Linked DNA regions of Sagittula stellata E-37. The protein of the gene in region 3 binds, or shares a complex with, the protein of the main gene of each other region. Links are inferred from orthologs where the notes say so. Each region holds a gene or a part of one and is shown on either strand. Other genes may lie near its edges. The genes, in order: ABFK29_RS00495, ABFK29_RS08510 and dnaN.

Region 1 (7,633 bases), 260 kb from region 3 along the record:
AAAGGCGGCTTCGTCCCGATGGTCGCGAATGCGGATCAGGAGCGCGGCCCAGGTGGCCTGCTCTCGTTCGCGGTCGCTGTCGGACTGTCTGTTCACGGCGGTCCTCTTTTGTCGTCTCAGGCTTGATCGCCCGCCGCCCGCCGTCATGGCAGGGGGCAAGGAGTCGCAAGGGTCGGTCTGCTGCGGTGCGGTGAACATGCCCATCCTACGATGCGGCGCGCCACCCGGATCACATTTTTTTCATGTTCTTTCATTCTGTGCGGGGCTCGGGTCGGAGCCGGACAGGGCCCTGCCGGGTTTTCCTTGAAAATCATCGCCTAAAGTCATCCGACTGCGGCGCTGTTGCGTAGACAGCAGGAAAGACACCGAAAAGGACCAGCCCATGCCGTTCGAAAACAGCCCGCACGCGCCACGCCGCATCGCCGTCATCGGAGGCGGTATCTCCGGTCTCGGCGCGGCGTACATGCTGGCGGAGAACGCGCATGTCACCCTGTTCGAGGCCGAGCCGCGCCTTGGCGGCCATGCCCGCACCCGTATGGCCGGTCGCAACGGCGATCAACCGGTCGACACCGGCTTCATCGTGTTCAACTACGCGAACTATCCCCTGCTGACGCGCCTCTTCGAGGAGCTGGACGTGCCGGTGACCCCTTCGGACATGAGCTTTTCCGCCTCGCTCGGCGGCGGGCGCATGGAGTACGGGTTGCGCGACCTGAAGGCGATCTTCGCGCAGAAGCGCAACCTCGGGAACCCGAAGTTCTGGGGGATGCTGCGCGACGTCATGCGGTTCAACGCCCGTGCGGTGGACGTGGCCCGCGACCGCAGCCTGTCGCTGCGCCAGTTCCTTGACGTGCTGGGCACCGGGGCGTGGTTCCGCGACTACTACCTGCTGCCCCTTTCGGGCGCGATCTGGTCGACGCCGACCGAGAAGATCATGGATTTCCCCGCCCACGCGCTGGTCACCTTCTTCCAGAACCACGCGCTGCTCAGCGCCACCGGACAGCACCAGTGGTGGACGGTTCAGGGCGGTTCGGTGGAATACGTGCGGCGGCTTACCGCCGCGCTTGTGGGGCGCGGCGCGACACTCAGGCCGGACACACCGGTGCAGGCGGTGCGGCGTGCGGGCGGCGAAGTCCGGATCAAGGTGGCGGGCGCCGACTGGGAAACGTTCGACGAGGTGGTGATGGCCACCCATGGCGACACCTCCCTGCGGTTGCTGGACGATCCGAGTGTCGAGGAGCGCGCGGCGCTGTCGAAGGTCGCCTACCAGCCGAACCGCGTGGTCCTGCACGCCGACGTGTCCCTGATGCCGAAGCGCCGCGCCGCGTGGTCTTCGTGGAACTACACGGAGGCCGCCGACAAGACCGTCGAGACCATCGACCTGACCTACTGGATGAATTGCCTGCAGCCGATCCCGAAGGACGACCCGATGTTCGTCACGCTCAACAGCACGCGGCCCATCCGCGACGAGCTGATCTACGACGAGGTCATCCTGCGGCACCCGGTCTACGACGAAGGCATGCTTGAGGCGCAGGCCCAGGTGGCCCGCTTCAACGGCGCGCAGAACACATGGTTCTGCGGGGCCTGGATGCGCAACGGCTTCCATGAGGACGGGCTGGCCAGCGCCGCCGACGTGGTCGAGGCGATCCACGCGGGCAACAGGCTCGGGGCCGTGGCATGACAGTCGATCTGGTTCAGGCGCATACATGGCATGGCCGGAAGGGCGCGGTCGAAAACGCTTTCCGCTACTCCGTCGATTACGTGCTGTTCGACGCAGAGGCCGAGCTGAAGGGCCCCGCGCTCTTTTCCCGCAACCGGGTCAATCTGGCGTCCGTGCAGGACAAGGACCATGGCGGCCCGCCGAAGGACGGGCGCGGTGCGCCCTGGGCGCGCGAAGTGCTGGACCGCTACGGCATCGCCGCGCAGGGGCCGCTGATGCTGCTGACCCAGCCGCGCATCCTGGGGCATGTGTTCAACCCGGTGTCCTTCTGGCTTGCCTATGACGGCGCGGCGCTGAAGGCGGTGATCGCAGAGGTCAGCAACACCTTCGGCGACCGGCATTCCTACCTGTGCCACAAGCCCGACGGCGCCCCCATCGGGCCGGGCGACGAACTGGTGGCAGAGAAGGTCTTTCACGTCTCGCCCTTCCAGCCGATTGCCGGAGGATACACCTTCCGCTTCGACATCACGGCAGAGCGGGTGGGCATCTGGATCGACCTCGACCATGAACGCGGCGGTCTGATCGCCACGCTCGTCGGTCCGCGCAGGCCGCTCACCAGCGGGCATCTCCTGTGGACCCTGCTGCGCCGTCCGTTCGGGTCGCGCCGGGTTCTGGCGCTGATCTTCTGGCAGGCACTGAAGCTGCGGCTCAAAGGTGCCCGCTACCGCAATCGCCCCGAACCGCCGGAGGCCGAGGTCACCGGGCGGCACAACGACAGGGAGGCCGCGTGATGGCTGCCGTCTGGCTCCTTACCGGCGCGGGTGTCGCGCTGGCGCTTGTCTGGCTGCGTGACCGGCTGGCGGGTTTTCCGGCGCAGCGCCCCGCCGACTACGCCGATGCTCCGGGCGAATCGATCGACATCCGCCGCCACCTGAACGGCGCACTGGAGGCGGAGGGCGTGATCTACGGACCGACGGGCCGGGTCACGTCACGCTTCAAGGGCGATTTCGTCGCCACGTGGGAGGGCAACACCTGTGTTCTGCACGAACGCTACCTCTATGCCTCCGGCGTCGAGGAAGAACGCGCCTGGCACCTGACACTCGGCAACGACGGGCGTATCCGTGCCACGGCAGCGGACGTGGTGGGAGAGGGCAGCGGTCAGCAGAGCGGCCCGTCCGTCCAGATGCGCTACCGGCTTCGGCTGCCCGAGGACAAGGGCGGCATCGTGCTGAACGCCACCGACTGGATGTACCTCACGCCCGACGGCACCATCGTGAACCGTTCGCAGTTTCGGAAGTTGGGCCTGAAGGTTGCGGAACTCGTGGCGGTCATGCGCCGCAAGGAGGTTGTGTGAGAGACTGGAACGGCAAACGCTACTGGATCGTGGGCGCAAGCGAAGGGCTGGGCGCCGCGCTGGCCCGCAAGCTGAGCGAGGCCGGCGCCGAGCTGATCCTCTCGGCCCGCTCGGAGGACAAGCTGCGCGCGCTGGCCGACAAGCTGCCCGGCAAGGCCGAGGTGGTGCCGGTGGATGTCACCGACGCCGCCGCGCTGGAAGAGGCCGCGCAGAAGATCGGCACGTTCGACGGGGTTGTGCAGCTTGCGGCGGTCTACTGGCCCTTCGGCGGCAAGGAATGGGAGGCAGAGCACGCCAACCTCATGGCCGACGTCAACTTCGGCGGCGCCATGCGTCTTGTGGGCGTGGTGGTGCCGCGCTTCGTGGCGCGCGGGTCGGGGCATATCGTCCTGACCGGGTCGCTCTCGGGGTATCGTGGCCTGCCGGGGGCCGCGGCCTATGTCTCCACCAAGTCGGGCGTCATGGCGCTGGCGGAATCGCTCTATGCCGACCTCAAGGGCACCGGCGTCGACGTGCAGCTTGTGAACCCGGGCTACATCCGCACGCAGCTCACCGACAAGAACGACTTCAAGATGCCCTTCATCATGGAGCCGGAAGAGGCGGCGGACATCGTTTTCAGGCACATGAGCGGCAACAGCTTCCAGCGCGCGTTTCCCCGCATGTTCAGCCTGTTGTTCCGCGGCAGCCAGCTATTGCCGGATTGGCTGTACTTCCGCCTGTTTGCTTAAGATCAAGGTGGCGTACTCCTTTTCGGTGCACGGTCCACCCGGACAAGACAATGAAGGAAGACCGCCTTGGACCAGATCAGCACAAGACAGGTGGCGGCCGTGATTCTCATGGCGCGCGAAATCGAACGGGGCGAGGGCGAGCTGCGCGGCCTGATCGACCGGATGGACGAAGAGGAAGCCGCCGCGCTGACCGCGATCATGTGGATCGGGCGCGGGTCCTTCGATGCGGAGGAATACGACGAGGCCTACCGCACCGCGCTGGCAGAGGCGACGGCCCCCACGTCGGACTACCTGATAGGCACGCCGCACTTGGCCGACAACCTTGAGGCGGGGCTGGACGCGCTGGGATACAGCGTCACCGAGGAAGAGGACGACCTGCTGCGGCGCGGGTCCTGACCCGGCAACCCGCCTTCATCTGAGCGCCCGCCCCTTGAGGATCGCCTCGTTGCCGAAACGGGCGCGGATCTCGTCGGCGGCCCGCTCGGCCTTCGCCCGCACCCCGGCCTGCGGGTCGAGCAGATCGCCCGCACGATCCGCCTGCGCCTCGGGGACGAGGTCCGACAGGCCCACGCCGATCAGCCGCCACGGCCCCGGCTCCTTCACCTGGTCGAACAGGGCGCGCGACGCCCGGTAGAGCCGGTCAGCCATCTGCGTCGCATCCGGCAAGGTCATCCGCCGGGTCAGGATGCTGAAATTCGTGCGCCTCAGCTTCAGCGTGACCGTCCGGCCCGCCATGCCCTTCGCCTTTGCCCGGTCGGTGGTCTTTTCCGACAGCCGCCACAGATGCCCGTCGAGGATGTCCGCATCGGCGGTGTCCTCGTTGAAGGTCGTCTCGTTCGAGATCGACTTCACCGGGGAATTGCGGTTGACCCGCCGGTGATCCTCCCCTCGCGCCAGATGCCACAGCCGGGTGCCCATCGACCCGAACCGCGCCTCAAGGTCGCGGCGCTCCCAGCGAAGCAGGTCTTCGAACGTGCGGATGCCCGCCCGGTCGAGGCTCTCCTGCCCGGCCTGACCCACACCCCACAACATGCGCACCGGTTTCGGCCTGAGGAACGCCTGAGTCTCCGCCTTGCCGATCACCGCGAAGCCGCGCGGCTTGTCGAGGTCGGAGGCGATCTTGGCCAGGAACTTGTTGTGCGACAGCCCGATGGAGCCGGTCACCCCCAGTTCCGCCTGCATCCGCTTGACCAGCCGGGCCAGCATGACGGCGGGCGGCGCGCCGTGCAGCCGGCTGGTGCCGGACAGGTCCATGAAGGCCTCGTCCAGCGACAGCGGCTCGATGGCGGGGGTCAGCTCCTCCATCATGGCGCGGATCTGGCGCGACACGCCAACATAGACCTCCATCCGGGGCTTGATGATGACGGCGTCGGGGCACAGTTGCAGCGCCTTGAACATCGGCATGGCCGACCGCACCCCACGGATGCGCGCCACGTAACAGGCGGTCGACACCACCCCGCGCCGCCCGCCGCCGATGATCACCGGCTTGTCGGCCAGCTCCGGGTTGTCGCGCTTTTCGACCGAGGCATAGAAGGCGTCGCAGTCCATGTGGGCGATGCTCAGGTCGGCCAGCTCCGGATGCGCGATCACGCGCGGCCGCTCGCAGGCGGGGCAGCGCGGTCCGCTGTCAAAGAGGGTCAGGCAGTCGCGGCACAGCGCGGGCATGGTCGGGTTATCCTTGCCGGGTCACCGGATAATCTGGCGCAAATCTCCGGTCATGCTTACATAAGTCCAAGATTATTTCCGAGAAAGGTCCTTCGATGCCCATTGAGTCGCTGATCGCCGAATTCCTCGGCGGGAACATCGTTTTCCTGCTTCTGGCGGTCTTCATCCTGCTTTGCATCTTCCTTGGTGTGCGGATCGTGCCGCAGTCCGAAAAGCACGTGGTCGAACGCTTTGGCCGGCTGCGCGCGGTTCTGGGGCCGGGGATCAACTTCATCATCCCGTTCCTCGACAAGGTCCGGCACAAGATCTCGATCCTCGAACGCCAGTTGCCCACCGCGTCGCAGGACGCGATCACCATGGACAACGTGCTGGTCGAGGTGGAAACCTCCGTCTTCTACCGCATTCTTGAGCCGGAAAAGACAGTCTACCGGATCCGTGACGTGGACGCGGCCATAGCCACCACCGTGGCGGGCATCGTCCGCGCCGAGATCGGCAAGATGGAACTGGACGAAGTGCAGTCGAACCGCTCGCGCCTGATTTCCGAGATCAAGATGCTGGTCGAGGACGCGGTCGACAACTGGGGGATCGAGGTGACGCGCGCTGAAATCCTCGACGTGAACCTCGACCAGGCGACTCGCGATGCGATGCTCCAGCAGCTCAACGCGGAACGCGCCCGTCGCGCACAGGTGACAGAGGCGGAGGGCAAGCGCCGCGCGGTCGAACTGGCCGCCGACGCCCAGCTTTACGCCGCCAAGCAGGAGGCCGAGGCACGCCGGATCACCGCCGATGCGGAGGCCTACGCCAACGAGGTCGTCGCCAAGGTCATCCGCGAAAACGGCGTCGAGGCCGCGCAATACGAGGTCGCGCTGAAACAGGTCGACGCCCTGCGCCGCATCGCCGAGAAGGGCGGCACGCAGACCGTCGTCCTGCCGTCGAGCGCGATCGAGGCCTTCGGAGATGCATTCAAGCTATTCAAGGGAGGCAAGTCGTGAGCTGGGACACCTGGTGGCTCTGGATCGCGGGCGGGATCGTCCTTTTGATCGTCGAGGTGCTGGCGCCCGGCTTCATCGCCCTCGGGCTGGCGGTCGGGGCCTTCGTGGTCGGGCTGCTGCTTCTGGTGACGGGGCTAGGCTCCCTGCCGGTGACGCTGCTGATCTGGGCCGTCGCCTCACTGGTGGCGTGGCTGGTGATCCGCAAACTCGTCGGCGAGCGGAAGGGCCAGGTGAAGATCTGGACAACGGACATCAATGAATAGCCGCCGCTTCGTCGGCGCCAAGGTGATGCTGTTCGCCGGCGACGAATTGCTGGTCCTGCGCCGCGACTTCGCGCCGGGCCTGTCGTGGCCGGGGATGCTGGATTTCCCCGGCGGTCTGGCGGAAGGCGGCGAAGACCCCATAGCCTGCGTCCTGCGAGAGACGCGTGAGGAGCTGGGGCTGGCGCTGGACCCCGGCCTGCTCCGCTGGGTGCACCTGCGCGAGGTCGACGGGCGGCAAAGCTGGTTCTTCGCGGCGCATGGCCCGGCAAGTCTGGTGGATGAGGTCCGCTTTGGCGGCGAAGGGCTGGAGTGGGCGGCCATCGCACCGATGGATTTCGTCAATGCTCCGGATGCTGTCTGGCCCTTCCGCGGCATCCTCGCCAACTATCTGCACTCGGGTCAAAAAAAACCGGGACGTGTCTGAAACTGACACGTCCCGGAAGTTTGTCCGGGTCTCAGGGGACAGTAGAGATCCCGGAAGGCAGGCCCATACAGGCGCATGGGCTTCAGGCAGATCGTGCCACGCAGTGCCATGACGGGAAGGCCATGACGGGCAGGCGCGGCGAAAATGGGTCTCCCGCTTGGGGAGAAAAAGCCGGGGGCCGCGAAAGGCAGCGTGCGGCGCCCCGGCAGTCAGACCGCGCCCCGAGGGACAGAAGGGGGTCGGTCAGGCAGGCTCATACAGGCGTATGAGCGGCAGGCAGAAGGTGTCGTGCCGGATACCATCGACAGCACGACGAAAACTCTCAGGCGGCGTGTGGCATGTGCGACGCCACGGCGGTGCGCGGCGGAACGATCGGCGTGCGCAGTTCGCGCGATTTCAGCGCGGCGCGGTCGCCCAACGCCATCAGCGCGGTGTTCAGCAACCCACGCGAGGCGGCCTCGAAATCGGTGGTCATCGGCGCGGAGAACGTGCTGGCCACGCGCACCCGTCCACCGGGCGTGTGAAGGGTCACAAGAGCCTCGAAGCACTG
Region 2 (7,610 bases), 1.4 Mb from region 3 along the record:
CCGACGATGGGGGCGTACCGCTCATCGGAGGGATGCACCGCGACGGCACCATCGCCCAGCATGGTCTCGGGCCGGGTGGTGGCAATGGAAATGTAGTCGCGCTCTTCCTCGAAGACGACGTTACCGTCCTCGTCCTTCTCGACGTAGACATAGGTCGCCCCGCCCGCGAGCGGGTACTTGAAGTGCCACATGTGGCCCGGCGTCTCGATGTTCTCCACCTCCAGATCGGAAATGGCGGTCTCGAAGTGCGGGTCCCAGTTCACCAGCCGCTTGCCGCGGTAAATCAGGCCCTTCTGGTACATGTCGACGAAGACCTTGATGACGGCATCGTGGAAGTTGCCGCGGCTGTCAGCCTCCGGCGCACCGGGCGCGCCGGACATGGTGAAGGCGTTGCGGTCCCAGTCGCAGGAATCGCCGATGCGCTTCATCTGATCGATGATCGTGCCGCCGTACTGCGTCTTCCAGTCCCAGACATGGTTCAGGAATTCCGCCCGGGTCATATCGGTGCGGCGGACGTTCTTTTCCGCCTTCAGCTTCTTTTCGACCTGAAGCTGGGTGGCAATGCCCGCGTGGTCCTGCCCGGGTTGCCAGAGGGTGTCGAACCCGCGCATCCGGTGCCAGCGGACGAGGATGTCCATAAGGGTGTGGTTGAAGGCGTGGCCCACGTGCAGAGCGCCGGTCACGTTCGGAGGCGGCAGCATGATGCTGAACGACTCGTCGCGCGACTTGTTGGCGCCGGCGCGGAAGGCTCCGCTGTCGAGCCACTTGGCCGAGAGACGCGGTTCTGCCTCTGCGGCGTTGAATGTCTTTTCCAAAGGCATGTTGGGACCTCGTGTTCTTTGGGGTCTGTTACCGAATGGCGGCGGGAAGGGGAAGGCTTTGGCGTCCTGGCGCCGGTCGGGACGGACCTGTTTCCTTCGGAAAGGCGGCCCGCCCGCCCGGGCGAACCCGTTTCTTGCGGAACCGGGGCCTGAGGGGAAACAACGCAGAACCACATCGGGATCCGGCTGGCATGAAAAAAGCCCGCGGTGACGGGCACCGCGGGCTGAGTATACGAGCGCCCCAGGGAGGAGGAGAGGGGCCTCGATCCGAAATGGAGTGCGGCGGCACCAGGGAGGAGGAGAGGTGCCGCCGCTTATGCTCGAACCCCAGGGAGGAGGAGAGGGGTCAGGCATAGTCTGGCCCGAAGGCCGTTGTAGGGTGCGACGGTGCCAGGGAGGAGGAGAGGCACCGCCGCTTATGCTCGAACCCCAGGGAGGAGGAGAGGGGTCAGGCATAGTCTGGCCCGAAGGCCTTTGTTCGTTGCGCGGCGGCGCCAGGGAGGAGGAGAGGCGCCGCCGCTGATGCTAAGACCCCAGGGAGGAGGAGAGGGGGCTTGCATCTCTGGGCCTGTCGGCCCGTTGTTTCTTGTGGCGGTGCATCCAGGGAGGAGGAGAGGATGCACCGCCTAAGACGGAAGGGGCGGGAGGAGGAGTGCCCCTAGCCGAATTCAGAGTTCGTATGCCGCCTGGTAGGCCACGCGACGGATTTCGCTGCGGCCAAGGCCCAGATCGGCCAGTTCGCGGTTGCTGAGCGACGACAGCTCACGGAAAGTCTGGTTGAAGACCTTGCGACGTGCGCGGCGTGCGCGGATGGTTTCGACGATCCCGGAGAAGCTGGTCAAAGCGCTTTGGGGCTGCGTCGTGTATTCGGTTGCGTGTGCCATGATTACGTGCCTCTGTTGGCGTTGCTGCCTCGGTTGATCCAAAGATGGAGCAAATGCTGCGGGTGCACAACGCCCTCATCGACAATGCTGCCATGCGGAATGTGCATACAACATGCGAGTTTTGCTTATTATTTAGCAAGCTTGGTGTGCAGCATTTCGGTCTTCGGTTGAGGCGACGCGGGGTAAACGCCACTGAAAGCGGCAAAAGGAAGGGTATCGGGCGATGACTTTGGAAAAAGCGGACGTCGAATCAATCTTGGCGCGGGTAAAGGTTTCGGAGGGCGAAACCTTGGGCTCGGCCGACATGATCCGGGCGCTTGTAGTCGAGGGCGGCGCGGTGCGTTTTGTCATCGAGGCGCCCACTCCGGAACGTGCGAAGCAGATGGAGGCGGTCAGGGCGGACGCGGAGGCGGCGGTGCGGGCGATTCCCGGCGTGACTTCTGTTTCTGTTGCGCTCACGGCGCACGGCCCTTCGAAACCTGCCCCGTCGCTCAAGATGGGCGGTCACATGCAGCCGCAGGCCGGGCCGATGAAGCCGGAGGGGGTCAAGGCAATCATCGCCATTGGCTCCGGCAAGGGCGGTGTGGGGAAATCCACCGTTTCGTCCAACCTCGCCGTCGCGCTCGCGCGCGCGGGCAAGAAGGTCGGGTTGCTGGATGCGGACATCCACGGTCCGTCACAGCCGCGCATGTTCGGTATCACCAAACGTCCGGCCAGCCCGGACGGAAAGACCATCGAGCCGCTGCACGCGCATGGCGTCACCCTCATGTCGGTCGGTGCCATGTTGCCGGAAGAAAAGGCGGTGATCTGGCGGGGTCCGATGTTGATGGGCGCGCTGCAGCAGATGTTGATGCAGGTTGCCTGGGGGCCACTTGATGTGCTGCTGATCGACCTTCCGCCGGGCACGGGGGACGTGCAGCTTACACTGGGGCAGAAGTCGCAGCTTGCCGGGGCGATCGTGGTCAGCACGCCCCAGGATGTGGCCTTGCTCGATGCCAAGAAAGCATTGGATGCCTTCGCCACGCTGAAGGTGCCAGTACTGGGTCTCATTGAAAACATGGCCGTCTTCACCTGTCCGCATTGCGGCAAGGACAGTCATATCTTCGGTCACGGCGGAGTCGCGGCAGAGGCGGAGCGGCTCAGTCTTCCGCTGCTGGCCCAGTTGCCCATCGACCTCGACACCCGCGTGTCGGGCGATGCGGGGACGCCGGTGGCTCTGGGCGACGGGCTCATGGCGGAGGCCTACGCCAAGCTTGCGGACCGTTTTATAAGGGGCGGACTGGTCTGACGGGCAGAGTATCGGAGGGGCGTTGCGCAGGCCCGGTCCGAAGGGCAAACGAAGTGTTCATGTCGTTGAAATGATGCGCGTGTCAACTTTGGGTTGCACAATCCGGCCGATTGAGGGGGTGTAATCGGCCGGTTGGTAACCATTTTACACACTAACACTCGACCGACTCGCCCCGATTTCCCCCGAGCAAAGCCGTTCGGTTCGCATTATGACAAAGGTTAACAAATCGTTAACGTCTTTTTCAAGATGACGTTGCGTCACCCTTGCGGCGCGGTTCAAACAGCCCTCTGAAACCCTCGTTTTTATGCTGCATGCTGCAGGTGCAGAAACATATCTGTAATGAGCATGGCCGGATCGACGTTGACGGCGCGCGCATGCCTTGCCCTGTCGCCTGTCGTCTGGATTGCCTCCGCCCAGGCGCGTCCGCGCGCTTTGTCGGGCGCAAGCCGAAGCAGGATCTCCGCCTCTCCCGGCACGATTTCGGGTGGAGTGTGGCCGGTCACGCCCGTTCTTGCCAGACGCGACACCAGCCGGTCGGTCAGGGTGAGCGCCAAAGACAGGCGGTCCTCACGCCCCTTGCCGGCACAACTTTCGGCCAGCGCCAGCATAGCGGGCCGGTCGAGACGGGGCAGGCTGCCCAGTACCGACAGGATCTGGCGGTACAGTGCGAGACCGTCTTGGTTGAAAAGACGCACCGCCGTGCCGACCGACCCTTCGGACAACATGGTCATGGCCAACGTGTCTTCCGCGGGTATGTCGATCCGTGCCTGATCGAGTGCGGCGCGCATGTCGCCCTCCTCGAGCGGGCCGAGGCGGAGCGTGCGGCACCGCGACCGGATCGTCGGCAACAGCCGGGCGGGCTGGTGCGAGATCAGCAGCAACGTGGCACGCGCAGGCGGCTCTTCCAGCATCTTGAGAAGCGCGTTGGCCGCTTGCGTGTTCATTTCGTCCGCACTGTCGACGATCACGACGCGCCTGCCGCCATCGGCAGAGGACAAAGCGAAGAAGTTGAAGAGCTTGCGCACCTCGTCGACGCGGATCAGATCCGACAGCTTGTCGCCCTTGTCGTTAGGGCCGCGTCTCAGCAGGAAAAGGCCCGGCTCGGACCGCGCGAGCATGCGTCGCGAGACGGGATGATCTTCAGTGATATCGAGCGTTGCCGGCGGTGGTGGCGCGCCGAAGAGCCCGTCGTCCTCTTGTGGAGGTGTCGCCAGCAGGAAACGGGCAATGCGCCAGGCGAGGGTGGCCTTGCCGACGCCCCTCGGTCCGCTGAGCAACCAGGCGTGGTGCAGCCGTTGCGAGTTGAAGGCGGCCAGGAAATCCTTCTCTGCCTGCGCCTGACCGAACAGGTTTAGGGTGGTACGTGGGTGGGGTGCGCCCTCGACGGCGTCCGGCTCCGGCAGGTCTGCAGGGTCAGCCATGACGGAATGGCCCCCGGGGCAGGTCCGCGCGGTGCGTCACCGCAAAGGCGTCACGGTCTGGCATCCAGTGCCTCCATAACCGTGGCGTGAATGTCGGCGGCGACGTATTCCGGCCGTCTGTTGCCGTCGATCACGCGGATTCGTGCAGGAAACTCCTCGGACAGTGCAAGAAATCCCGCGCGCATCTGGAGCTGAAGCGCGATTCCGAAGTCTTCGAACCTCTCTTCGGCGGTGGCGCGGGCTTTCGCCCGTGACAATCCGGCCTCCGGGTCCATGTCGAGGATGATGGTCAGGTCCGGTTCCATCCCGATCATTAGGTTGTGCAGCTTGTCGACCGTATCGCGCAGCCCCTGGCGTCCCTGGTACAGACGGGTGGAATCGGCAAAGCGGTCGCAGATCACGACCTCGCCACGAGTTAGAGCGGGGCGGATCGTCCGCTCCATGTGGTCGCGGCGCGCGGCGGTGAACAGCAGAAGCTCTGTTTCCGGGGACCAGCGATCCGGATCGCCCTGCAACACGAGGGCCCGGATTTCTTCTGCGCCCGGAGAGCCACCGGGTTCTCTGGTCAGGAGTGCCGTCATCCCGTCCGCGGACAGCCGTTCCGCCAGCATGCGGGCTTGCGTGGATTTGCCGGAGCCGTCGATCCCTTCGAAGGACAGGAACAGCCCGCTATGACCGCGGCCGTTCACGAGGCGCCTGCGTCCCCGGTTGTATCGGGTGTGTCTGAAAACCGTTTCAGCAGGACCTGGCTGACGGTCAGCATCCGATCCATGAAACCGCCCGCGGGCACGTCGCCCGCAGCCACGAGCGGGACACGGGTTTCGGGCAGACCTTCGGGCTGGATGATGAGTTCGGCGAGCCTCTGCCCCTTGTTGACCGGGGCCTGAATCGGACCGGTGTAGACGACCTCTGCCGTGACGCCGCCCGCTGTCATGGTCGGCAGGAGGAGGGTGATATCCTTTTCGGAGACGAGGTCGACGTGGTCCTGTGCACCCAGCCAAAGCTCGGCCTGCGTGATCGGCTGGTCCTTCTTGACGATGGTCTGTTCGGCGAATTGCCGGAAGGCCCAGTTCACGATTGCTTCGGACTGTTCGGCACGTTCGCCGGCGGTGGCCAGACCCGTCATGGCAAAGATGATCCGGCGCTGGTCGTTCTTCGCCGACCCCACCAGCCCGTAGCCCGCTTCCTGGGTATGGCCGGTCTTCAGCCCGTCGGCCCCGATGTTAAGAGACAACAGCGGGTTACGATTGTTCACATTGGAAGGCGCACGACCGTCGAACTCGAACTTCTTTTCGCCGAACATCGGGTAGAATTCGGGGAAGTCCTGAATGATGTGCAGCGCCAGAAGCGTCAGGTCGCGCATCGACATGACATGCCCGTCGGCGGGCCAGCCCGAGGCGTTCTTGAACGTCGAATTGGTCATCCCAAGCTGGTGGGCGCGCTGGGTCATCAGGCGCGCGAACCCGGCTTCCGTGCCGTCGGGGGACAGCGCCTCGGCCAGGACGGCGCAGGCGTCGTTGCCGGAAAGCACGATGATGCCGCGCAGCAGGTCCTCCACCCGAATCCGGTCCTTGGTGTTCAGGAACATGGTGGAGCCGGTGTAGGACATGGCATGTTCCGAGACCGGCAGCCGTTCGTCGAGCGAGAGGCGCCCGTCGCGGATCGCCTCGAACGTGATGTACAAGGTCATCAGCTTCGACATGGAGGCTGGCGGCACGGCTTCGTCGGCGTTCTTCGCCAGAAGGACCGTGCCGGTGGTCACGTCGATCACGTGCGCGGCGGTGGCCTTCGTGTCGAATGCTGCGGCCTGCGTGGCCAGAAGAATGGCGGTGCCGGCGGCGAGAAGGCGGCGTGTCGTTTTTCGCATGGGGGCCTCGGAGTAGATGCTCGATTCTGCTCAGGGATGTTTATCGCTCATGTGGCTGGCTGTGTCACCCGGCGGTGGCGGCGGATCGCCTGTGAAGCCGGCCAGAGCTGGACACGTCTCCGCGACCGGTTGGCCCAAGCTCCGGCCGATCGCGTGGGCATGACGATGATACGGAAGGCAAAAAGGGCCGCGGATGCCCTGTCAGCACGGTTCGTCTCGTGAACGGTCGACAGCGTGGCCCGGACAGAGGCACCGGGCGCCCGCATCGTCAGTCGGACACGGCGTAGGCGTCTTCGAACCCGGACGACTTGATGGTTTTCAGGAGCTGCGCGCGCTCCGCCTCGGTCTGTGCAGGGCCAACGACAACGCGCCAGAACGGCTTGCTCTTCATCGTGCCGGGCTTGACGGTGGGCAGCATGCCTGCCTGACGCATGGCTGTCGCGGTGTTGTTGGCGTTCTCCTCGACCGAGAAGATGCCGATCTGCAGGTACGGTCGGGCGAGTTTCGAGGCCGCAGGGGGCTTCGGCGCTGCTGCGGGTTGCGCAACCGCGGCCGATGCGGGTTCGAGTGCCGCCGTCTGTACCGGCATGATGCTGTCGTCAGCCGTGGACGACGCGGTGTCGAGCGCGCGCGAGGCGCTGTCCAGCACCGGGTCCAGTGCGCCTTCGGTCACGTCAGGAGCAGAAGGCAGGGCGCCGCCGGCTGCCATCGCCAAGGGGTCGGCCTGGGCGTCTTCCGGTGCCTTCATCTCTTCGCGGCGCAGCGCGACGACGTCGAGGTTGGCCGGTGCGCCCGCCAGCATGCCGATGGCCGCGGCCGCGTCGGAGGACACCTGAATGCGCGGACCGGGCGACGACCGCTCCTTGCGGAACAATGCGCCGATGACGAACTTGCCGTTCGCCGTGTTGCGGATGATCGTGCGTTCCGGCTCTTCGACGTCGGGGTGTGCGACCCAGACTCCGCCCAGCGACGGACGTCCGTCCCAGAGACCCGCTTCCTTGGCCGAGAAGATTTCCGGCGCTTCTACGTCCCGCTCGGTCGCCAGGGCGCCTCCCGGTGCGGATGCGGCGCGCGACACCTGCTGGCCATCGCCCTTGGGCTTGAGGAAACCCGGCATCTGCCCCTCGGAACATCCGGTTACGACCAACAGGGCGCTTACCATCACGGACGCTCGCAGGGTTCTGCCTTTGGAAGAAAGACTGCTCATCTTGTGCCTCGTGCCTCTTGTGCCGCGTGTTACGCGGCGCCGCACCGGTTATCCGGCAACAGCTTTGATCTGCCTCTGATCGGGCTCTGACGTCCCTTGTTCCGCTGGAGAGTAACGTTTTG
Region 3 (7,726 bases):
CCGCAGGGCGGGCGCACCGGACTTTCGGGCGGGGCCTGCAGCCCGCAGGATGCGGTCGTTCTGTCGACCGAGCGCATGTCGGGCGTCGTCGAGGTCGACCGCGAGGCGATGACCCTCACGGCTTGGGCCGGCACCCCGCTTGAAGCGGTGCAGGAGGCGGCGCGGGCTGCCGACCTCGACTATCCGGTCGACATCGGGGCACGCGGCACGGCCACCATTGGCGGCACCATTGCGACCAACGCGGGCGGTATTCGCGTTTTGCAGCACGGCATGACGCGGCCCAACGTTCTGGGGCTCGAGGCGGTTCTGGCGGACGGGTCTGTGGTGTCCCGGCTCGGAAAGACGGTCAAGGATAACTCCGGTTTCGACCTTAAACAGCTCTTCATCGGCTCCGAGGGCACGCTTGGCGTAGTCACCAAGGCTGTACTGCAACTGCGCCGCCACGTTCCGCAAAGCGCCTTGGCGCTCTTTGCGCTGCCGGACCACGCCTCCGCGCTGGTGTGCCTCACCGCGGCGCGCCAGCGGTTCGGCTCGCGGATCAGGGCCTTCGAGGGAATGTGGCCCGATTACTGGAACTTCGTCTGCCACCAGACCGCCCTGGCAACTGCGCCGTTGGCGGGGCAGCACGGGTTCTATCTGCTGGTGGAGATCGAAGCGGCCTCGACGCAGACCGAGGAGGAGCTTGAAGCGTTCTTCGCGGACCTTTTCGAGCGAGGTGTGTTCGAGGACGGTGTGCTGGCCAAGTCCCTGGCAGAGATGCGCGCGCTTTGGTCCGTGCGCGAAGCAGTTGGAGAAGTCGATGACGACTTCGGGCACCACATCAACTTTGACATCGGCGTGTCGCCGTCGGCCCTGGGCAACTTCTGTGACGCCGCCGATTCGGTTCTTGCCGAGCTGCCCGAGGCTGTCGGAGTGTTAAAAGTGGGGCACGTCGGGGACGGCAACGTCCATCTGCTCGTGGCGCATGACGGCAGTGCCGCAGCGGAAGAGCGGATCGAGGCCGCGATCTATGGCTTGCTGCGGGATTGGCAGGGGGCGGTCACCGCGGAGCATGGGGTCGGCCGGATCAAGGCACGCTGGTTGGGCCATTGCCGCACGCCGGAGGAACTTGCGCTCATGCGCGGCCTCAAGACTCAAATGGACCCGCTTGGCATCCTCAACCCATCCGTTCTGTTTCGGGATACGGAGATCTGAAGACGAGATAGCCGCCACACATATGGCGCGACAGATGGCGTGCAGGCAGCATATCAGGTCCTCGCGACGGACTACGCCACCGCGAGGGTGGGAGGTGATCTTGTGGCCTAAGTCGGATCGAAGTAGCCGGTAAACGATTTCCTTTATCTTCCTTGAAAATGTGGGTCCGCTTTGAGGCAATGCGAAGGCTACCACATTGGCTGCTGCAACAGCACGGCCCCCACTGGCGACCCATGGGCCTTCGCAGCCGCAATGAAATCGCGCATTCGAAGCTAGCGGCGGCTTGGTCCCGCGTTCGGGACCTTCCGCCCTCGACCGGGTTCGCAAACGCAGCGAATAGTGGCTTCGGTGGAGCTGTGGTGAAGCGCTGTCGATCGCACTGGATGACCGCGTAGGGCAGTTTCTTGCAGTCAGATCGTTCGCCCAAAGGCAGGGAATACGATCAGGACTATTAGGATGGCGATCAGAAACGCAATATTGGGGTCCAAGTCTGGCATCAGGCACCTCTTTCGCGAACTCGGGAATGAGGCACATAAAATCCAGTCAAATCAAGACCGCGGCCGCAATTGAGGGTTACGTGCGCTCCCTGCGGTCGCCAAGCCGGTTTTTAACGCTGAGCCGAAGCTCAAGTTCATCCTGCTGAGAAGTAGGCCGCTGCCTCGGTTGATGTTCAATACACATCAACCGAGGCAGAAAGGCAAAGCTCTTTCGTTTTGCAGACGCTGTCCTACGCGCCTGCGCGAAGCAGTCCAAAAAATCGCAACGGCCAAGATTTCAAAATAACCATCTGAAAGACATAGGAAACGCTGTCACGCTCCGACCCGGTCACGCGAAAAACTATGCACACCGCAAAAACTACGCGCGCGCCTACACCCGCTCAGAAGTCCAGATTCTCCACTGACAGCGCGTTCTGCTGGATGAAGTCGCGGCGCGGTTCTACCACGTCGCCCATCAACTTGGTGAACAGATCGTCAGCTTCAGTCATGTCGTCGATCGTGACCTGCAGCAGCGTTCTGGCGTTCGGGTCCAGCGTGGTTTCCCACAACTGATCGGGGTTCATTTCGCCCAGTCCCTTGTACCGTTGCAGCGACAGTCCCTTTTCGCCCTCTTCCAAGATCGCCTTGAGAAGTTCGAGCGGGCCATGGATCAGCTGTCTGCGGTCCTTGCGCTCAAGCGTCGCAGGGCTTCCGTAGACGGCTTGCAGGCTCTCGGTCAGGGTGCCGGTCCGCCGCGCTTCGCCGGAGCGCAGCATCGGGCCGTCGAGTGTCCGCACCTCCTCGACGCCGCGCAGGATACGGGCGAGACGGACCCCTTTGTCCTGCGTGATCCGGCCGATCCAGCCGCGCTCATACTCGAGGGCCACAAGGTCGAGACGTGCGGCCACCTTGTCGGCCACGCCCTGCAGGTCGGAATCCACCGCACCCGGCACGAATGCCCCGGCAATGGCAGCCTGTTCGAGGATGTGTCGCGGGTAGTGCGTCGGGAAAGCGTCAAGGACACGCTTCAACTGGCGGGCTTCCTCCACCACGCGCACGAGATCCTGACCGACGATCACTTCGCCGTTGCCCTGAAAAAGCTGTGCGTTCTCGATGCCTTGCTGGATGAGGTAGTCCTCAAGCGCGGTTTGGTCCTTCAGGTAGACCTCCGACTTTCCGCGCGCGACTTTGTAAAGCGGCGGCTGCGCGATGTAGAGATACCCCCCTTCGATGAGTTCCGGCATCTGGCGATAGAAGAACGTAAGCAGAAGCGTGCGGATGTGGGCACCGTCCACGTCCGCGTCGGTCATGATGATGATCTTGTGGTAGCGCAGCTTGGAGATGTTGAATTCGTCCCGGCCGATCCCGGTTCCAAGCGCCATCACAAGGTTGCCGATTTCCTGGCTGCCGAGCATCCGGTCGAACCGGGCACGTTCCACGTTCAGGATCTTGCCGCGCAGGGGCAGGATGGCTTGCGTCCGCCGATCTCGCCCTGTCTGGGCAGAGCCGCCGGCGGAGTCACCCTCGACCAGAAAGAGTTCGGTCTTTGAGGCGTCCTTCTCCGAACAATCCTTCAGCTTGGCGGCATTGAACGAGACGTCCATCGCCGTCTTGCGGCGGGTCAGTTCCCGCGCCTTGCGGGCAGCTTCACGGGCCATGGCGGCCTCGATGATCTTGCCGGTGATCTGCTTGGCTTCGTTCGGATTCTCCTCGAACCACTCGCCCAGTTTCTCGTTCATCAGGGATTCCACCGCCGGGCGAACCTCCGACGACACCAGCTTGTCCTTGGTTTGGCTGGAGAACTTTGGATCGGGCACCTTCACGGACAGGACAGCGGTCAGCCCTTCGCGGGCGTCATCGCCGGTGAAGTTGATCTTCTCCCGCTTCGCAATTCCGCTTTCCTGCGCGTATTTCTGCAACTGACGGGTCAGCGCGCCCCGGAAGCCGGCCAAGTGCGTGCCGCCGTCGCGCTGCGGGATGTTGTTTGTAAAGGGCAGGACGTTCTCGTGGTAGCTGTCGTTCCACCACATCGCCACTTCGACACCGATGCCGTCCTTCTCGCCCTCCATGTAAATCGGGTCCGGCATGACGGCCTGCTTCGACCGGTCGAGATACTTGACGAATTCACGCACCCCGCCCTCGTAGTGCAACTCGATGTGCAGCGGTTCCGCGGGACGATCGTCATCGAGGATGATCCGCACGCCGGAGTTCAGGAACGCCAGTTCGCGCAGGCGCTTTTCCAGCGTGTGGAAATCGTAGTCGAGGTTGGAGAAGGTGTCCGTGGACGCAAGGAAACGCACCTCTGTCCCCTGCTCGCCCTCGGCATCGCCTACGACGCGCAGGTGTTCCGAGGTCTCGCCATGCTCGAACTTGGCGTAGTGTTCCTTGCCGTTGCGCCAGATGCGCAGCTCCAGCCAGACCGAAAGCGCGTTCACGACCGAGACGCCCACGCCGTGCAGACCGCCCGACACCTTGTAGGAGTTCTGATCGAACTTACCGCCCGCGTGCAGCTGGGTCATGATGACTTCGGCGGCAGAGACGCCTTCTTCGGCGTGGATATCGGTGGGAATACCGCGCCCGTTGTCGCGCACGGACACACTGGAATCCGCGTGGATCTTCACGTGAACGTAGTCCGCGTGTTTGGCCAAAGCCTCGTCGATGCCGTTGTCCACGACCTCGTAAACCATGTGGTGCAGACCCGAACCGTCATCCGTGTCGCCGATGTACATGCCGGGACGCTTGCGGACCGCTTCCAAGCCCTTGAGAACCTTGATGGAATCGGCGCCGTATTCGTATGCTTCGCTCGGCTGGTCGGACATGCCCATTTCCCTTGTTATTTTGCCCCGATTTATAGACTCCGGGGCCGGGATTGTCACGTCTCAGACACAAGATTTGGTATAAAGTTCAGGGTTTTGAAACTACGGATCCGGAGGGTCCGTCAGAGACCTCTAACGCCTGCGCCCTGTCGCCCAGTTCCGCGAAAAGTTCCGGTCCCGTCCCGGTCATCCACGCCTGCGCGCCAAGGGCGCAAATCTCGTCGAACAGGGCGGCGCGGCGGCCCGCGTCGAGATGTGCGGCGACTTCGTCCAGCAGCAGGATCGGCGGATGCCCTTCGTCCGCTGCCAGTGCCCGGGCGTTCGACAGGATGAGCGAGATCAGCAGCGCCTTTTGCTCGCCTGTTGAACAGTCCGCAGCAAGTACACCCTTCTCGGCAAAAGTGCCGATCAGGTCGGCGCGGTGGGGGCCGACCAGTGTACGCCCCGCAGCGAGGTCGCGTTTGCGGCTCTCCTCCAGCGCGATGCGCAGTTCGGCGGCGGACCCAGGCATCTCGCCGTCGCCATGCACCAGGTCGAGAGTCGCAGCCGGAAACCGCGTTTCCGCGCCGTCCTGCGCCTCTGCGATCCGGTCGAGGGCCGCCAGCCGGTTGACGTGCAGGGCGGCACCCGCCTCGGCCATCTGGCGTTCCAGAGCTGTGTACCAATGTGGGTCGCGCACCATGTCCTTCAGGAGCCGGTTACGCTCTCGCATCGCCTTTTCGTAGTCGAGCGCGGCCTGCGCGTGATCGGGAAAGAATGACAGGGCGATCCGGTCGAGGAACCGCCTCCGCCCTTCTGCCCCTTCGATCCACAGCCGATCCATCGCCGGAATCAGCCAGACGGCACGGGCGATCCGGCCGAGTGCAACCTGGCTGGCTGGCTTGTCATCTATGCGAACGGCGCGCGCGCCGCCGCCTTCCGAGGTGAATGCGATTTCGTGGGCGCCCTGCGGGCCTTCCAGCGCGCCGGTGATCTTCCAGCCCAGCGATTCCGGTCGGCGCGCCATGTCCTGCGCCGACGCGCGGCGCAGTCCCCGCCCGGGCGAGAAAAGAGAGACCGCCTCGATAAGGTTCGTCTTGCCGGAGCCGTTCGGCCCCCAAATCGCAACAGGGCGCAGGTCGACGTCGATTGCCACTCGCTTGTGCGACCGGAAATGCGACAGCGTCAGGTGCGACAGGTACACGGATGCGCCCCAGACTGCGCCACGGTGGCGATGCTCCCGGCAGAGGTCGCGAGTTCTCGGTGAAAAACCTGCGCTCTCCGGGTCACACGCGCATCGGCATAACCACGTAGACAGCGCTGGTGTCGTTGCCTTCCCGCATCAGAGTCGGGTCGCCGGACGAGTTGAACATGAATACCGCGTTCTCGCGATCCACCTGACTAGCGATCTCCAGCAGGTATTTCGCGTTAAAGCCGATCTCCAGCCGCTCGTCGCCATAGGCAACCGCCAGCTCTTCCTCTGCTGCGCCGCTGTCGGGGGCGTTGACCGACAGAACGAGCCGATCCTCGTCAAGCTGCAGCTTGACGGCGCGCGATCGCTCAGACGAGACGGTGGCCACTCGGTCGACCGCCTTGGCGAACTCGGACGCATCGACTTCCAGCTTGCGGGTGTTGCCCTGCGGAATGACACGCGTGTAGTCGGGGAACGTGCCGTCGATGACCTTCGAGGTCAGCGTGATATCGGGCGTCGCGAAACGGACCTTGGTCTCGGACACCGAAACGGCGATGTCCATATCGTCCTCATCCAGAAGCTTGCGCATTTCGCCCACGGTCTTGCGCGGCACGATGACGCCGGGCATGTCCGCCGCCCCGTCCGGCAGCGGCGCGTCGATGCGGGCCAGCCTGTGACCGTCGGTCGCCACGCAGCGCAGGGCCTGCCCGCCATCGCCGTCGGCCACGTGCATGTACACGCCGTTCAGGTAGTAACGCGTTTCCTCGGTCGAAATCGCGAACTTCGACTTGTCGAACAGGCGCCGAAGGACTTCGGCCTTGGCGGTGAAGTTCGACCCGTATTCGGACGACGCCATGACCGGGAAATCCTCTTTCGGCAGGGTCGCGAGATTGAAGTTCGAGCGGCCCGCCGAGACGGTCAGGCGACCTGTGCCCGGCTCTTCGGCGAGGACGACAAGCGCGCCGTCTGGCAGCTTGCGAACGATTTCGTGCAGGGTGACGGCGGACACTGTTGTGCCGCCTGGCTTCTCGACCTGTGCTTCGGCCTTGTCAAGCACCTCGATGTCGAGATCCGTGGCGCGGAACGTGACCGTTTCGCCTTCCGCTTCGATCAGGACGTTAGCCAGGATCGGGATCGTGTTGCGCCGCTCCACGACCGATTGCGCCTGCGCGACCGCGCGCAACAGCGTCGCCCGTTCCATGCTGATCTTCATCGCACTACACCCTCTCCGCCAGTCCGGACGCGCACGTTAGCGCGGAGCGGACCCCGCTCCAAGCCGGTTTTCGCCATTTGTCTGTTGGAATTCCGGGGTCGTCAAGGCACGCCGCCCCGAAACGGCATGCCACGGCTCCAAGTGTTGTGAGGCAGACTCAGGATGCCCCGGATCACGCTTCGAGAGCGCGGCGCAGCATCTCCACGTCTTCGTCGATCTGGCCATCCTGCTGGCGCAGTTCCTCGATCCGCCGCACGCCGTGCATCACGGTGGTGTGGTCGCGCCCGCCGAACCGCCGCCCGATCTCCGGAAGCGACCGCGACGTAAGCTGCTTGCACAGGTACATCGCCACCTGCCGCGGGCGGGCAAAGTTGCGGACCCGCTTCGGCCCGATCATGTCCGACAGACGGATGTTGTAGTGCTCGGCCACCTTGCGCTGGATCTCGTCTATGGAAATCTTCCGCTCGGAGGCGCGCAGCACGTCGGCGAGGCTATCCTGCACCAGGTCCATGTTGATCGGCTTGCCGACCAGCGAGGCGAAGGCGAACAGACGGGTCAGCGCGCCTTCAAGCACCCGCACGTTGGTCGAGATGCGATGCGCGAGGAATTCCAGAACGCCATCGTCGATCTGCAAGCCCGGGTGCATACCGCGATAAACCTCGACTTTCGACTGCAGGATGCCGAGGCGAAGCTCGTAGTCGGTCGGGTGCAAGTCGACGACCAGACCGGACTGAAGGCGGGAACGGATGCGGTTCTCCAGGTCCTTGATTTCGTCCGGGGCACGGTCGGCGGAGATGATGATCTGCTTGTTCTGATCGACCAGCGCGTTGAACGTGTGGAAGAACTCTTCCTGCGT

Evidence for each region.
Region 1: the proteins of dnaN (region 3) and ABFK29_RS00495 are in contact, whole or in part, in a solved structure (PDB 1OK7), measured with the Escherichia coli proteins. The link is inferred for Sagittula stellata E-37 from one-to-one orthologs.
Region 2: the proteins of dnaN (region 3) and ABFK29_RS08510 are in contact, whole or in part, in a cryo-EM structure (PDB 8GIZ), measured with the Escherichia coli proteins. The link is inferred for Sagittula stellata E-37 from one-to-one orthologs.

Annotation. Positions count from the first base shown.
Region 1 is NZ_CP155729.1:92,290-99,922, reverse strand. What follows is about bases 3,278-6,099. They hold ABFK29_RS00495 (DNA polymerase IV), read right to left. Parts: upstream 5,405-6,099; coding sequence 4,151-5,404; downstream 3,278-4,150. Other genes in these bases: ABFK29_RS00490 (SPFH domain-containing protein), read left to right, coding at 5,500-6,099; ABFK29_RS00500 (DUF3775 domain-containing protein), read left to right, coding at 3,806-4,135; ABFK29_RS00505 (SDR family NAD(P)-dependent oxidoreductase), read left to right, coding at 3,278-3,739. In the rest of the region: ABFK29_RS00525 (sigma-70 family RNA polymerase sigma factor), read right to left, coding at 1-204; ABFK29_RS00520 (NAD(P)/FAD-dependent oxidoreductase), read left to right, coding at 383-1,678; ABFK29_RS00515 (DUF1365 domain-containing protein), read left to right, coding at 1,675-2,448; ABFK29_RS00510 (DUF3833 family protein), read left to right, coding at 2,448-3,011; more of ABFK29_RS00505, read left to right, coding at 3,008-3,277; more of ABFK29_RS00490, read left to right, coding at 6,100-6,396; ABFK29_RS00485 (NfeD family protein), read left to right, coding at 6,393-6,659; ABFK29_RS00480 (NUDIX hydrolase), read left to right, coding at 6,652-7,083; ABFK29_RS00475 (hypothetical protein), read right to left, coding at 7,406-7,633. UniProt on the Escherichia coli protein: Poorly processive, error-prone DNA polymerase involved in translesion repair and untargeted mutagenesis. Copies undamaged DNA at stalled replication forks, which arise in vivo from mismatched or misaligned primer ends.
Region 2 is NZ_CP155729.1:1,770,801-1,778,410, forward strand. Bases 2,356-5,154 are described here. They hold ABFK29_RS08510 (DNA polymerase III subunit delta'), read right to left. Parts: upstream 4,415-5,154; coding sequence 3,296-4,414; downstream 2,356-3,295. Other genes in these bases: ABFK29_RS08505 (Mrp/NBP35 family ATP-binding protein), read left to right, coding at 2,356-2,993; tmk (dTMP kinase), read right to left, coding at 4,465-5,103; ABFK29_RS08520 (D-alanyl-D-alanine carboxypeptidase family protein), read right to left, coding at 5,100-5,154. Outside these bases: ABFK29_RS08495 (valine--tRNA ligase), read right to left, coding at 1-821; ABFK29_RS08500 (DUF1127 domain-containing protein), read right to left, coding at 1,490-1,705; more of ABFK29_RS08505, read left to right, coding at 1,929-2,355; more of ABFK29_RS08520, read right to left, coding at 5,155-6,281; ABFK29_RS08525 (SPOR domain-containing protein), read right to left, coding at 6,550-7,443. UniProt on the Escherichia coli protein: Part of the beta sliding clamp loading complex, which hydrolyzes ATP to load the beta clamp onto primed DNA to form the DNA replication pre-initiation complex.
Region 3 is NZ_CP155729.1:357,201-364,926, reverse strand. What follows is about bases 4,812-7,726. They hold dnaN (DNA polymerase III subunit beta), read right to left. Parts: upstream 6,871-7,726; coding sequence 5,752-6,870; downstream 4,812-5,751. Other genes in these bases: dnaA (chromosomal replication initiator protein DnaA), read right to left, coding at 7,043-7,726; recF (DNA replication/repair protein RecF), read right to left, coding at 4,812-5,669. Also shown: ABFK29_RS01805 (FAD-binding oxidoreductase), read left to right, coding at 1-1,194; gyrB (DNA topoisomerase (ATP-hydrolyzing) subunit B), read right to left, coding at 2,072-4,489; more of recF, read right to left, coding at 4,575-4,811. UniProt on the Escherichia coli protein: Confers DNA tethering and processivity to DNA polymerases and other proteins. Acts as a clamp, forming a ring around DNA (a reaction catalyzed by the clamp-loading complex) which diffuses in an ATP-independent manner freely and bidirectionally along dsDNA.